2 regions of the Lactobacillus sp. ESL0237 genome follow, and region 2 is predicted to be linked to the other one. Evidence: predicted binding sites of a transcription regulator. Region 2 holds the regulator's gene; the other holds the start of a gene.
What was found. The regulator HrcA, encoded in region 2, represses chaperone genes, less so after heat shock. The targets are predictions, from matches to a motif close to TTAGCACTCNNNNNNNNNGAGTGCTAA.
Positions count from the first base shown of each region.

Region 1 (8,075 bases), on a different contig from region 2:
AGTATAATTTTAAGGTAAGCCTTCTCATGGCTGAATTTTAAATTAAAAAATATAATATTCTGAATTATAACTTGGCTAAAGATTGGAGTAACTTCAGATGGCAAAAAATAGCGAAATTGAAGCTAAAATTATCCTACCTCAAAAAACTTATCAACAACTTTGCGATAATTTTACAATAAAAAGTAATTTTGACCAAGAAAATTATTATTTTGATACTGCAGATAGCTCACTTAAAAACATGCAAATAAGCTGTCGTATTCGTATTTTTAACAATTATGCCGAACAAACTTTAAAGATACCAAGTAAAATTGCTAAACAAACTAATTTTCATGCAGCAACTGAACTTACTGATACTTTAACTTTAACTGAAGCACAAGAAATGATTAACAGCGGCCAACAGCACATTCCTGTTACTTTTGGTAAAACTGGTGGGCATTTTCTTATTGAACATTTGGGACAAAATTGTGAATTATATTTGCAAACTTTTAGTAAAACTCATCGAATTTTAGCTTACGGACCCAAAAATTGCGAGCTAACTTTTGATGACACTGTTTATCCTGATGGTTACGAAGATTATGAACTTGAAATCGAGAACCCTAAAATTTCATTAATTAGCGACGTTTTAAATTTACTAAAAAAGGAGTATGTAATTAAGCAAAGCCCAGCTAATACAAACCAAGCAAAAATTAAGCGGGCTTTCGAGCATCGTGCTAGAATATGACTATGTTAGTATATTTTTCGGAGGATAGATATTGTTAGATTAATAATTGCACAGACAATTATGGAGGACCTGATTATGTTCGAGATTTTTCTCTTTGTAAATCCTATAGGTATCTATTGCTACGACACAGAGATTCTGATTAAAGAAGCGATCGATGAACTCAACCTTAATACTTCGTTCCATTTTATCCCTATAACTAATACTATGGTTGCTAGAGATGATATTATACGAAGAAAAAAAGAAGGTCAAAAGGTAAATGATATTCCACAGTACACAGTTGCTTCGCATCAAGCTTTACGCTATTATCATGCAATAAGATTTGAATATGGCAACAAAAAAGCAAGATTATATTTAATCAGTTTACAAAAGGCAATCAGTAGAAATTTCAATAATTATTCTACTGATTTACCTAAAAAAATAACATTAGATTTAAATCTAGACTTTAATCGTATCAATAACCCTAAGATAGATAAATATATCAAAGATTCAATTCAACAAGATAAAGAACTTGTTAAAAAGTTCAATGTCCGCAATATTCCCACAACAATTATTTTTAATGAAAATGGTAATTATAATGGTATCTTAATAGAAGGAACAGTTGCTCACGATAAATTAATTACCCTTTTTAAAAACGATTATCGACTTAACGAGGAACCAGGATATCTGCCAACTAATCATCTACATTTGATGTAAAAAAGTAATAACATTATCACAACTATTAACTTTACGAAAATTAGTAAATACGGTTGGTGGTAATTCATCAATGGTAAGGTTGCGTTGATATAATTGATTAGCGATTTTCATACCTTTAATAGTTTTTTGTGTTAATTGCAATTGTAAATAATTTTTTTGTGTTCTAGGATCAACGCAATATTGTTTCAGTATCGGCTTAAAATGCCATAATTTAGCTAAGCCATGAGAATTAATAACAAAATTCTTTGTTTGATAGTGAACTTTACTTGTAATTGGTTCAAGCTGAACATTATATTTTAGCCGTAGTATTTTTTGCTTGGGTACAATTTCTAAATAATAGTCATGCCACAACTTGTTTTTACGAAAAAAATTAAGTTGTGACTTTTTTATTTCTTGTAATAAATAATGACGCTCACCAACAATCCAAATATCTGCAACCCCAATATTTTTATATAAATTATGCCTTTTTGTAAATTCTACTTTACTCAATGGTGCACACTGAATTTCAAAGGCCAGTTTTGAATTCACTAAAATATCGGCTCGTAATTGCCCGTTAGCCAAACTAATTTCTGTTTGCGCACTAAATTTTGCCTCTAAAAGTGCATTTTTTAATATAGCCTTACTTAAGGCATGTTCTTCTTTTTCCCCGCTTAAATTATTATTACTAGGAAAATGTTTAAAGTAAGCCGATTTTTCTTTAATTACCAATTTAACTCTTTGTTTACACTGCGGACAAATATAATTATTTTTAGCTAACATTTTTGACTGACTTTGTGCCTCAGTCACCGCCAATACTAACTGATTGTTTAACAAAGCTGCATACAAAAAAATCACCCAAAATTATGTACGCAAAAAAGGTTAAGTTGACCTTAACCTCCCCTACTTTTATTAATTTTTACTATGACTGAAATAATGTTTTAAAATTTCAAGTGCATCTTGCTTAATTAAACATTTACCTGTTGTTCTGATACGTGCCATTTTATTAGGACGTACCTTAACACCATATTCATTTGCAATTGACCAAACTTCTGCTGGCTTCAATTCATTAAAATCATCATCTTTAAAAGCTAAATCCAAATAAAAGTACTCGCGCTCAAAATAAAGACTCGAAAGAAGCATTTGTTCTGGCACACTTTCTGCTAGTTCAGTTACCTGATTAAGATCACTAAAGCTATAAGCTTGCCGCTTATGTAATTGCTGATCTGACTTTTTAGTTTTTGGTTTAAGTGAACTAGCTAATTCTGATAAAGGCGAATTTTCATCGTCTTTTTGTCGCTGTTCATCAGTAAAATTATTTTCATCGTCGTCAGCAGCATCTGATTCTAAATCTTCAAAAGCTTTATTTAAGACCGGATTATCATTTTTTAAATCGCTATCAAATAATTGTGACAACTCTGCACGATCTTGCTTTGTCACTTTCGTTATTAATAGATCTAAGCCACCATTATTGGGCATTACTTGAAAAGTGACCGGGGCATCTTGACTAAATGAATGGTCATTATCAATTTCTTCTAAAATTGAATAAAAGAATTGCTGAATTTTATTTTTATCCCCTAATAAATCCAATACCTTAAGCCCACGCTTGGACAATTCATTTTTATCTATTCGTACTCGAATCGTGTTTTCATTAATACGTTTTACTTGCATGAATTCTCACCTCCATCGAATCCTTTTATCTATTGTAGCTTATTTTATAACTAAAATAAAAGCGTTAGTTTAAATACCAACGCTTTTATTTAAATTTTTGCATTAATTATATGTCAGCGATTTTTTGCATTTCTTCAAGTTCGAGCCGACGAACTTTACGCGGTAAAAACCGCCTAATTTCATCTTCATTATAACCAACTTGTAAGCGACGATCATCCATAATAATCGGACGTCTTAACAAACTAGGATTTTTTTCAACTAAATTAAGCAACTGATCAATTGATAGATCATCAAGATTAATCTTTAGCTGTTGAAAAGCTCTTGAACGTGTAGAGATAATTTCTTCGGTACCATTCTCAGTCATTCGTAATATTTGAATAAGTTCCTCTTTCGTAAGTGGCTCTGAAAAAATATTTCTTTCTTTAAAAGCAATATCATGTTTTTTCAACCAAGCCTTTGCTTTACGACACGAGGTACAACTCGGAGATATATATAAATTCACCATATATTTCACGCTCCTTTGAACAATACGATTTCTTTTACCTCTTTAGTATAACATAACACTTCTTTTTTGTAAGTAATATCTTGTATACTAACCATATCTTTATATTAAATTACAAAGATGAATAATCTGTGACTTTTTTATCAAGAAAACGTTAAGATATAATAAAAGAGTATTAATGATATTAATACTCTTTTATATTTTTTATTTAATTAGTTAACTTTGACATTAAATCATTGACTAACTTCTCATTGTCTTCCGCCGTTTCCGATACAAAGCACGCCTGATTGGCCAAATCTTTAATATCTTCAGTATTCAGCTTCTTCATTAAACTTCTAATTCGTAAAATTGATGTGGCACTCATTGAATACTCATCAAGTCCCATTGAAAGTAAAATTGGGAACATGATATTATCGCCAGCTGCTTCACCACACATACCACACCATATATTATTTTCATGGGCAGCATCTATAGTGTGCTTAATTAAGCGTAATACGGCTGGATTAGCTGGTTGATACAAATAAGAAACATTATCATTACCACGATCAGCAGCCATCGAATATTGAATTAAATCATTGGTACCAATTGAGAAGAAATCAACTTCTTTGGCAAATTGATCAGCCATTACCGCCGCAGCTGGTATTTCAATCATCATTCCGACTTGCAAGTCAGAGCCAACTTTAATGCCTGCTGCTGTCAATTTATCTTTTTCAGTAGCTAAAATCGACTTAGCCTTGCGCAATTCACCTAGAGTACCAATCATCGGGAACATGATTCCCAATTTTCCATAAGCCGAAGCCCGCAATAATGCACGTAGTTGTGTTCTGAAAATTTCTTCATTTTGTAAAGATAATCTGATTGCTCGTACACCGAGGAATGGATTCATTTCTTCGGGTAAGTCCCAATAATCAAGGTGTTTGTCACCACCAATATCCATGGTTCTAATAATAACTTGCTTACCATTCATACCTTCGATAACTTCTTTATAGGCTTCGAATTGCTCTTCTTCAGTTGGAAAATTTTTCGAATCCATATATAAAAATTCAGTACGATATAGTCCGATGGCTTCAGCACCGTTATCATTTACACCTTGCATGTCATTAGGTGTACCAATATTAGCAGCAATAATAAACTTCTTGTTATCAGCAGTAACTGATGGCTCATTTTTCAATTTTTCCCATTCAGCTTTTTGCGCCAAGAACGCTTCACTTTTTTGCTGATAGGCTGCTATTTGGTCAGCATCTGGTTCAATTACTACATCACCATTTAATCCATCAACAGCTATATTTTGACCATTTTCAACATCAGCAGTGATTGATTCAGTACCAACAACAGCTGGCAATTCAAGCGAACGAGCCATAATTGCCGAGTGCGCCGTCCGCCCACCAATATCAGTAACGAAACCTTTAACAAAGTTTTTATTTAGTTGAGCAGTATCACTTGGCGTCAAATCATGAGCTACGACAACCACTTCATGGTCAATCGTTGCCGGATTAGGTAATTCTTTTCCTAATAAGTGAGCCATAATTCGCTTAGAAACATCACGAACATCGGCAGCACGTTGCTGCATATATTCGTTATCAGTCATACCTTCAAAAATTGTAATAAATTTTTGAGCAGTTTCATCAAGTGCAGCTTCACTATTAATTTTTTGTTCCTTAATTTCGGTTTCGATTGCACCAGTAAATTCAGGATCATTTAAAATCATCAAGTGAGCTTCAAAAACTTGTGCTTCTTCTTCTCCCAAGCTTGTTTTAGCACTATCACGAATCTTTTCAACTTCAGCAGTTGAAACCTTAATTGCTTCGTGATAGCGAGCTAGTTCACCTTCAACATCGCTGACATTAGCCTTTGAAAATGAAAGATCCGGTTCTACCAAGAGATAAGCTGGTGCTACAGCAATACCATCACTTGCAGCAATTCCTTTTAATGTCTTGGTCATTATTCAGCTAAGCCTTCTTTTTTCATTGTTTCAGAAATAGCTTCAATAGCATCCTTTTCGTCATCACCATCAGCACTAATTGAAACATCAGCATTTTTGCCAACACCAAGTGACATAACACCCATGATTGACTTCAAATTAACTGATTTGCCATTGTATTCCAAGTTGATGTCTGAACCAAACTTAGAAGCAGCTTGTACTAACAAGGTAGCAGGACGAGCATGAATACCTGTTTCTGCAATAACATGAAAATCGCGTTTTTCCATTATAATATCTCCTTTGAATTCAAAAAAATAAAACCGGTAGTAAATACCTATTCGTGTACTTAGACTATCATTTTTTTGCAAAATAGACAACATTAATGTAACAGTTTACATCATTAAACTTGTGTCTTCTTTTGCATGTAAATTATTTGACCTCCACGGAGTGCCTTACCAGTTATATTTTGTCTTTTCCCAAAAGATCTTAAAGCAGCTTGGAAAGCAAAGGCTTCTTTTGGGTGAACTTGATATGAATCAAGTTCACCGCTAGCTAACTGCTCAAGAATTTTTTGATAATCCAAATATACCACCGTTTCTTTCAAATTAATAATAATCTAGATAAATTTAGCAAATTTTTGACTACTTTGCTTATCTACATTTTAACATATTGTACCTACATCCAACCACCAAGCTTTTATGTTTAGCACTTGATTATTAAGAGTGCTAATTATATAATTTAGGGAAAGATGAATCAAAGCGAAAGGCGGTAATATAATTGCTTTGTCAAAACTGTCATAAACGACCTGCTTCCATTCACCTCTTTGCTCAGGTAAATGGTGAAAGTCGCGAAATCAATTTATGTGGTCAATGTTATCAAGAACTTGAACAACAAGGAAATATTAATATGAGCAATAACAATAATAGCTTTTTCGGTGATTTTAATAATCCATTCAATAATGGTGGTAATGCCGATGATTCACAAATGAATAATAATGGTGGGACTTCAGTTGGCAATAATGGCGGTAAGCGGTCACTTTTAGATCAGTATGGAACTGATTTAACTGATTTAGCTCGAAAGGGCAAAATCGATCCAGTGATTGGTCGTGACCAAGAAATCGCTCGTGTAATTGAAATTCTAAATAGAAGAACTAAGAATAACCCTGTCTTAATTGGCGAGGCTGGTGTAGGTAAAACTGCAGTAGTTGAAGGATTAGCTCAACAAATTGTTGACGGATCTGTCCCAGCTAAATTACAAGACAAAAGAATTGTTTCATTAAATGTGGTTTCTTTAGTTCAAGGGACCGGAATTCGTGGACAATTTGAACAACGTATGCAACAACTGATTAATGAATTACAAAATCAAGATGACATTATTCTTTTTATTGATGAAATTCATGAGATTGTTGGTGCAGGAAACGCTGAAGGGGGAATGGACGCTGGTAATATTATTAAACCGGCCCTCGCCCGTGGTGATTTACAATTAGTGGGAGCAACTACTCTCAAAGAATATCGTGAAATTGAGAAAGATTCAGCCTTAGCTCGAAGATTTCAACCAGTTGATGTAAAAGAACCCTCTGTTAAAGAAACAATTCGCATTCTCCAAGGAATTAAAAAGCGTTATGAAGATTATCATCATGTACAATATACAGATGATGCTATTCAGGCTGCAGCTGAATTATCTGAACGCTATATTCAAGATCGCTTTTTACCAGATAAAGCAATTGACCTACTTGATGAAGCTGGTTCGCGTATGAATCTAACAATCCCTTATGTAGACAAGGACAAAATTAAAGAACGTATTGAAGCTGCACAACAACTTAAACAGGAATCGCTTAAAAACGAAGACTATGAAAAAGCCGCTTATTACCGTGATCAAATTGAAAAATATAATAAAATGAAAAATCAAAACGTTGATCCGGATAAGTCACCTATTATTACAAATAAAATAATGGATAAAATTGTAGAAGAAAAAACAAGTATCCCGGTAGGCGAATTACAAAAGCAAGAAGAAAATCAATTGCAAAACTTGGCTACAAATTTGAAGTCACATGTTATTGGCCAAGATGAAGCTGTTGATAAGTTGGCGCGAGCTATTCGCCGTAATCGAATTGGCTTTAACAAATCGGGTCGTCCAATTGGCTCATTTCTTTTCGTTGGGCCAACTGGAGTTGGTAAAACAGAGCTAGCAAAGCAATTAGCTAAGCAAATGTTTGGTTCAGAAAATGCCATGATTAGATTTGATATGTCAGAATTTATGGAATCCTATTCAGTTTCTAAATTAATTGGTTCTGCACCGGGTTATGTTGGCTATGAAGAAGCTGGTCAATTAACTGAACAGGTTCGGCGTAATCCATACAGTTTAATCTTGCTAGATGAAATTGAAAAGGCTGATCCATCTGTAATGAATTTATTCTTACAAATTTTAGATGATGGTCGCTTGACTGACTCACAAGGACGCCAAGTTTCATTTAAGGATACAATTATCATTATGACTTCAAATGCAGGTCAAGGAATTAAACGTGCCAGTGTAGGCTTTGCTGCTGAAACCGCAGGCAAAAAACCCGATTCTGTCCGTAATTCAATGAGTGA
Region 1 is NZ_REHE01000006.1:123,938-132,012, reverse strand. It holds gene F5ESL0237_RS02270 (CYTH domain-containing protein) at 98-721, shown strand; gene F5ESL0237_RS02265 (DsbA family protein) at 797-1,414, shown strand; gene F5ESL0237_RS02260 (competence protein CoiA) at 1,400-2,248, opposite strand; gene F5ESL0237_RS02255 (adaptor protein MecA) at 2,303-3,061, opposite strand; gene spxA (transcriptional regulator SpxA) at 3,168-3,566, opposite strand; gene ptsP (phosphoenolpyruvate--protein phosphotransferase) at 3,772-5,505, opposite strand; gene F5ESL0237_RS02240 (phosphocarrier protein HPr) at 5,505-5,771, opposite strand; gene F5ESL0237_RS02235 (hypothetical protein) at 5,885-6,067, opposite strand; gene F5ESL0237_RS02230 (ATP-dependent Clp protease ATP-binding subunit) at 6,262-8,075, shown strand, end outside.
Region 1: a site for HrcA is predicted at 6,187-6,213, ahead of F5ESL0237_RS02230 (ATP-dependent Clp protease ATP-binding subunit). Genes of this name have one in related genera too.

Region 2 (8,075 bases):
ATAAACCCATTACTTGTCAGGGTCTACTTTATGAAATTCGCCATCGCTAGCTGAACCATCACCTGCATTGCCATTTTGACCATCAGCTTCAGCACCAGGTTGTCCTTGAGCTCCACCATTAGCTTGGTATAACTTAACCGCTAAGTCTTGAGCAACTTTTGATAGTGCATCTTTCTTAGTCTTCATTTCTTCCAAGTTATTGTCCTTTTGTGCCTGCTTCAATTCATCAAGCGCATCTTGAACCTTCTTAATGTCGTCTTCAGAAACTTTATCCTTAACTTCACCCAAAGTCTTTTCAGTTGAGAAAATTAATTGGTCAACTTCATTGCGTAAGTCAACTTCTTCTTTCTTCTTTTTATCTTCTTCGGCATGCTCTTCAGCTTCTTTTTGCATCTTTTGAATTTCTTCATCGGATAAACCAGATGAACTCTTAATGGTAATCTTTTGTTCTTTACCTGTACCCATATCTTTAGCCGAAACGTTTACAATTCCATTCTTATCGATATCAAAGGTTACTTGAATTTGTGGAACACCACGAGGTGCGGCAGGAATATCAGTCAGTTCAAAACGACCCAAGGTCTTATCATCAGCAGCCATTGGACGTTCACCTTGCAAAACGTGGACATCAACAGCAGGTTGATTATCAGCAGCAGTTGAAAAGATTTGACTCTTAGACGTTGGAATTGTGGTATTCTTTTCAATTAATTTAGTGAAGACACCACCCATGGTTTCAATACCAAGTGAAAGTGGAGTAACATCGAGTAAAACGACATCCTTAACATCACCTGAAATAACACCACCTTGAATAGCAGCACCTAAGGCAACAGCTTCATCAGGATTGATTGAGTGGTCAGGTTCTTTTCCAGACCACTTCTTAACTGCTTCTTGAACCGCTGGAATTCTAGTCGATCCACCATTTAAAATAACCTTATCAATATCATTAACAGTTAAGTCTGCATCTTTTAGTGCATTATCAAATGGAATCTTAGTTCGATCAACAAGATCAGCCGTTAATTCATCAAACTTAGCACGAGTCAAATCAGCTTCTAAGTGTAATGGACCGGCTTCACCAGCAGAAATAAATGGAAGTGAAATGTGAGTTGAAGATACACCAGATAGATCTTTCTTAGCTTTTTCAGCAGCATCTTTTAATCTCTGTAGTGCCATCTTATCAGTTGATAAGTCCACACCATTTTCATCTTTAAAGCCTTTAACAAGCCAGTCAATGATCTTATTATCAAAGTCATCACCACCAAGACGTGTATCACCATTAGTGGATAATACCTGAAAGACACCATCACCTAGTTGCAAAACAGAAACATCGAAAGTTCCACCACCAAGGTCATATACTAAAACTTTTTCATCTTCAGCATCTTTATCCAAACCATAAGCAAGTGATGAAGCAGTTGGTTCGTTAATAATCCGTTTTACTTCTAAACCAGCAATTTTACCAGCATCTTTAGTAGCTTGACGTTGAGCATCATTAAAGTAAGCTGGAACCGTAATAACTGCTTCAGTAACCTTCTCACCTAAATAGTCTTCTGAAAATTTCTTAATATATTGTAAAATCATTGCAGAAATTTCTTGTGGTGTATAGGCCTTATCCCCAATTTTGACTTTATAACCAGCCTCACCAATGTGACGCTTAATTGAAGAAATAGTATTAGGATTAGTAATTGCTTGCCGTTTAGCTACTTCACCAACTTGAATTTCACCATCCTTAAAGGCAACTACTGAAGGAGTAGTTCTGTTACCTTCTGGATTAGTAATAATTTTTGGTTCCTTACCTTCAAGAACTGCAACTGCAGAGTTAGTTGTTCCAAGATCAATACCGATAACTTTTGACATTAATAAAACTTCCTTTCAATTATTGTGCAACAACAACCATTGCTGGTCTTAATGTGCGATCCTTATATAAATAACCCTTTTGTAAAACCTGAACGATATAATTCTTCTGCTCATTATTTTCAGCAGCAACCGTTTGAACTGCCTGATGTAAGTTTGGATCAAATTCTACACCTTCAGCATCGATTTCACTAATTCCATGATCTTTCATCGCCTTAATTAAGGAGTCAAGAGTCATTTGAACACCCTTTTTAAGCTGCTTTGAAGCTTCATCATCTACTTCAATTGCTAAAGCTCTTTCTAAATTATCCATTACCGGTAAAATGTCTTTAGCTAAAGACTGAGATTCATACTTAATCAATTGTGCACGTTCATTATTATAACGATTTTGCATATTTTGCATTTCTGCTTGACTACGTAAATATTTATCTTCTAAATCTTTATTTTGTTCCTGCACCCTAGTTAACTCTGATTTGATTTTATCTTTTTCAGATTCAGATGCTTGTTGATCATCTACTTGAGCTTCAAAATCTTTCGTTTCATCCGTTGCCGGTTGATTTTCTATAAAATCTTTTTCATTAGTCTGTTTTTCTTTACTCACAGTTAACCTCCTTTATTTAAATCTGCCATAATATTCCAGTAGCTTTTTAGCTAATTCATTTCTAAAATATTCTAGTAGGCCAATCACTTGCGAATACGGCATATTATTAGGACCAAGTAAAGCAATAATACCTTTACCATATGACCCTACACTGTACTCTGCAGTAAGAAGACTATAATCCTTCAATAAATCATTAGATAATTCCGAACCTAAACTAACTCTTATGGGTGAGTGACTATCACTTGAGTTCATTACATTAGTCATTAAATTCGAAACTAAATCTTCATGACCCAGTAATTCATAGAGCGATTTCAAACTTGAAGCATCGCTTAGTGAACTGTTATTTAAAAGATTTAGCTGCCCGTCAACATACATTTGCTCACTAGTAGCCTCTTTAACCACATCTTCAACCAATTCAATTAATTCAGTGATATGATGAAGACCAAATTTTTCACTTAAATCTTGACTCAATGAACTCGGGTTTATTTCGTTTAAAGTCTTACCTACCAATTCATTGTTTAGCATTCGCACAGCTTTTTCAACTTCATCGCCACCAATATTATAGGGTAAACGATAAACTTGACTGTGAACATTCCCATCACTGGTAACCAAAATAGCCATAACTTGCCTATTCACTAATGGAACAATTCGAAAACCAGTAATAGTTAAAGAATTACTCTCTGGTCCTTCAGCAAAAGCAGTATAATTAGTCAAATCAGATAAAATTTTGGCCGCCTCTTGAACAATTTCATTAACTTGATGAAATGGCTGGCTAAATTGTAGCATAATTCTATCATATACTGATGCTGGCAAACGTAATGGCTCAACTAAATTATCTAAATAGTACCGATAGCCATCAGTTGATGGTAAACGGCCACTAGATAAATGAGTTTTTTCAATTAAGCCCTTGTCTTCTAAAAGAGCCATTTCATTACGAATAGTTGCACTGGAAACTTTAATTGGCAGTTGGTTCATTACAGTTTTTGAACCGACAGGATCATGTGTCTGTGTAAAATTATTAATAATTGTTTTTAAAATTAATTCTTGACGTTCGGTCAACATAAATATCGCCCTCACTTTTAGCACTCTTATTTGCTTTGTGCTAACAATTATTATGATACTAGTATTTAGCAGAATGTCAAGCTGAGTGCTAATTATTTTGAAATAAATTTTTGCAACAATTTTAACTTATCTGTACTGCTCAAAATAGTCTGTAATCTTTAATTTATCCTGTTTCATTTGCTCTTTTAGTTGATTTAAATTAGCAAACTTTATTTCTCCGCGTGTATACTTATACCACTTAATTATTATCTTTTGGTCATAAGCCTCTTCACTAAAACCAAATAAGTTAGATTCAATATATATTTTTTGGGCACTGTTAATTGTTACATTATAGCCTACACTAGTCATTGATTCATACCACTTACCATTAATCATTGTCCTCGTAGCATAAACGCCAACTTTAGGAATCACCTTATTCTCATCCCAAACTAAATTAGCAGTTGGAAAGCCCAACTTGTGACCATTACGCAGTCCGTGCCCAATATAACCGGACATGACATAAGGTGTGCCAAGTAAGTCTTTAACTAAGTCCATTTTTCCATTTTTAATAGCTCTTTTAATCTCTGTTGAGCCAATTTTTTGGTCATTGTATGTTTGTTCCGGAACCGTAATAATCTCAAATCTGTTTTGCGCAAATTTAGGTAAATTCTGCATATTGGCAATATTTTTAGGTCCATAGGTATAATCAAAACCAGCAACAACAGTCTCAGTATTAAGTTTAACAATAATATTATCTACAAATTCTTGAGCACTTACTTTGCTAAATTGCTCATTAAAATGCATCACCAACAAATAATCTACTCCAAGCTGCCGCATTTTATATATCTTTTCATCTAGGGTATCAATATAACTCACTACTTGGTTTTGATAGACCTCCTTAGGATGCCGATCAAATGTCATTAGCACTAAGGGTAAGCCCTTACTATTGGCAGTGTTCTTTGCGACCTTTATTAACTGCTGATGTCCACGATGAACACCATCAAAAAAGCCGAGAGCCAATACAATTTTACCCGGGACAATATTCTTTTTAACTGGATAAGATAAATGAATAATTTGCACTGTTGAACCTTCATTTCATCTAATTATTTTGCAAAAGCATTAATTCAGGACGGTACATTGTACCTCTGGCTTGATAAATCGCCTTAACTTTATTATTGTACCTTAATGCAACTTTTTTTGCATTCGTTTTCAAAGCAATTGCTGCCCCATTTTTTACCTTCAGCCATTGATTTTCGTTCAAGTCAATTGTCTGATAATCTTTGAAAAATACTTCGATTGGTTGTATTGCTTTTTCAGCTATAGCTGGATTGCCAATAATTTCATCTAGTTTAACAGCTTGACTGAGATTAAAGCCTGAGCTTGCTGTCCTTCGTAAGGTTTGCATTACTGCCGGAACACCTATATTTTCGCCTAGGTCATTGACAAGTGAACGCACATATGTGCCTTTACTACATTCAATTTCAAAATTAAAAGTTTCCTGTCCCTTTTCTAAGTCAAATTGAGGCTCATCAACCGCGTTGTATGCAAAAATTTTAACTGATCGCTTTGGTCGTTCAACCGCAATACCTTCGCGTGCATATTCATAAAGGTGCCTGCCATTTAAACGTACAGCTGAGTAAATTGGTGGAACCTGTTCTATTTTTCCAATAAACTCTTGCATCCTTGTTTGCAGAGTATCTTTACTAATTTTCGTTGTTAAACGTTTAGTTTCGAGCACTTTACCAGATGTGTCATAACTATCCGTGGCATAACCTAACAGGCCTGCACCACAATATTTTTTATTTTTTTGATGCATTAATTCAATCAATTTTGTTGCTTGTCCAATTGCAATCGGTAAAACTCCAGTTACATCAGGGTCTAAAGTTCCCGCATGGCCAATTTTTTTAATATGCAGTACTTTACGCAAATGGTAAACAACATCTGCACTCGTCATACCCTTTTCTTTATCAATTACTAATATTCCGTTAATCATTTCCCTACCTACTAAAAAAGCGCTAACCAGCGCTTTTCTTAATTATTGCGATCTGCATCTTGCTTTTTTACTTCTGCAATTAAACGATCAATCTTACTACCATATTTAACTGAATTATCCCGTTTAAAAATTAATTCTGGAACTTTATAAACAGTTAAAATTTGTCCTAAGAGATGACGCATCATTCCCTTAGCTTTTTCTAAACCAATAGCCGTTTCTTCTTCCTTTTTTGGATTTTCAGAAAGAATGCTGTAATAAACAGTAGCATAAGACAAATCATTGGTACATTCAACTGCTGTAATCGTTACATCTTTAACACGTGCATCACGAATATCTTTTCGTAAAATTTTAGTTAATTCACGCAGAATTTCGCCTTCAACACGACCAATTCTATGTTTCATACTTTGCTCCTAATCACACTATTTTTGTGGCTTAACTTCCTGTTGTTCAACTGCTTCCAGCTCATCGCCAATTTTAATGTCATTATAACCTTCGATTGTTAAACCACAGTCAAAGCCCTGCTTAACAATTTTGGTATCATCTTTAAACCGTTTTAATGAACCAACTTTACCAGTATAGATTACAACACCATTACGAATCAAATTAACATCCGCATCACGTGAGATATAGCCTGAATCAACAAAAGCTCCAGCAATAGTGCCGACTTTAGAAACTTTCCATGTTTCACGCACGGTCAAATTCCCGACAACTTTATCTTCATATGTTGGCTCAAGCATTCCTTGCATAGCGGCTTTAACATCATCAATTGCTTTATAAATAACACTATATAAACGTATGTCGACTCCGCCATCTGTTTCCGCCTGCGATTTAGCGGTTACAGTCGGACGAACATTAAAACCAATAATAAATGCGTTCGATGCGGCAGCTAATGTTACATCGGATTCATTAACTGCACCAACACCAGCGTGAATAATATTAACCCGGACACCCTCAACGTCAATTTTTTCAAATGATTGTTGTAAAGCTTCAACAGATCCTTGAACATCAGCTTTTAAGACAACACCAACTTCTTTCATATTCTCTTTCTTCATTGTATCGAAAAGATTATCAAGGGTTACATGTTGTACATTTTCCCTGGATTGCTGTAATGCTTGTTGCGCCCTCTGTTCGCCGACACTACGTGCTGTCTTTTCATCATCAAAGACAACTATCTTATCAGCAGATTCTGGCACATCATTTAGCCCAGTAATTTCAACTGGCATCGATGGGGTAGCTTTTTCAACTTGACGTCCACGATCATTGGTCATTACCCGAACGCGTCCAAAACGATTCCCCACAACAATCGGATCTCCAGTATGCAACGTACCTTGCTGAATTAATAAATCAGCAACTGGACCACGTCCCCGAGATAACCGAGCTTCAATTACTGTACCAATAGCCTTTTGCTTAGGATCAGCCTTTAGTTCCATTAAATCAGCTTGAAGTAAAATCATCTGCAAAAGCTCATCAACATTTTCACCAGTTTTAGCAGATATTTGAACATAAATGGTATCTCCACCATAATCTTCTGGTATTAAATTATATTTCATTAATTGTTCGGTAACATGTTCCGGATTAGCACCAGGCACATCCATTTTGTTAATTGCAACAATTATTGGTACTTTTGCACTTTTAGCATGATCAATTGCTTCAATAGTTTGTGGCATTACTCCATCGTCAGCTGCAACAACTAAAACAACAATATCTGTTATTTCTGCACCACGTTCACGCATATTTGAAAATGCCGCATGACCTGGAGTATCCAAAAACGTTATTGGCTTATTATCTATTTTAACTTGATAAGCTCCAATTTTTTGAGTAATACCACCAGCTTCGTGTGCTGAAACTTGTGTATGGCGTAAGCGATCTAATAAAGTTGTCTTACCGTGATCAACGTGTCCCATAATTGTAACGACTGGTGGGCGTTTAACTTGTAATTTCGAATTTTGCGAAGCTTCCATTTGTTTTTCATAAAGAGTATCAATGTCGGAAATATCTTCATGAATTTTTTCTTCAGCGTTAATCCCATATTCAGCCGCGATCAACTCAATTGCATTTTTATCTAATGATTGATTTTGATTGGTCATCACTCCAAGCATAAATAATTTTTTAACAATTTCTGCTGGCTCACGATGCAATAATTTACCCAAATCTTGAGCATTCATCCCGACTTCATAAACTAAAGTTTCTGGCAATGGGCGCTCTTTGCGTTGAGTTGGTTGTTTTTTAGGTAATTGTTCAAATTGCCGCTTTTTACCCTTATTTTTGCGTTTTTCTTGATGCTTTGAAAAATTATTGCCAGCGTAATTTTGGCTTTTTCCCTTACGGCCAGGCTTACCAGAATTGCGAGTATGACCATTACCACGCCGATTCTCATCTTTCACAGGCTCTATCGCGGTATTATCTTCAATAACTCGGTGCTTATTAACCGAAGAAGACGCCTGATTTTGTTTCATTCTTGCTGGCGAAGGCTTAATTATTTTAGGACCGACTGTCTTAGGAGTAACTGCTACTTTTTTAACAGTTTGCTTTTCATTTGAACTTATTTTTTTCACTTCTTCTATTTTTTTAGTTGGCTTTTCTTCATTTGACTTT
Region 2 is NZ_REHE01000008.1:21,394-29,468, forward strand. It holds gene dnaK (molecular chaperone DnaK) at 10-1,848, opposite strand; gene grpE (nucleotide exchange factor GrpE) at 1,868-2,446, opposite strand; gene hrcA (heat-inducible transcriptional repressor HrcA) at 2,459-3,508, opposite strand; gene ribF (riboflavin biosynthesis protein RibF) at 3,635-4,567, opposite strand; gene truB (tRNA pseudouridine(55) synthase TruB) at 4,587-5,480, opposite strand; gene F5ESL0237_RS04175 (ribosome-binding factor A) at 5,519-5,881, opposite strand; gene infB (translation initiation factor IF-2) at 5,900-8,075, opposite strand, start outside.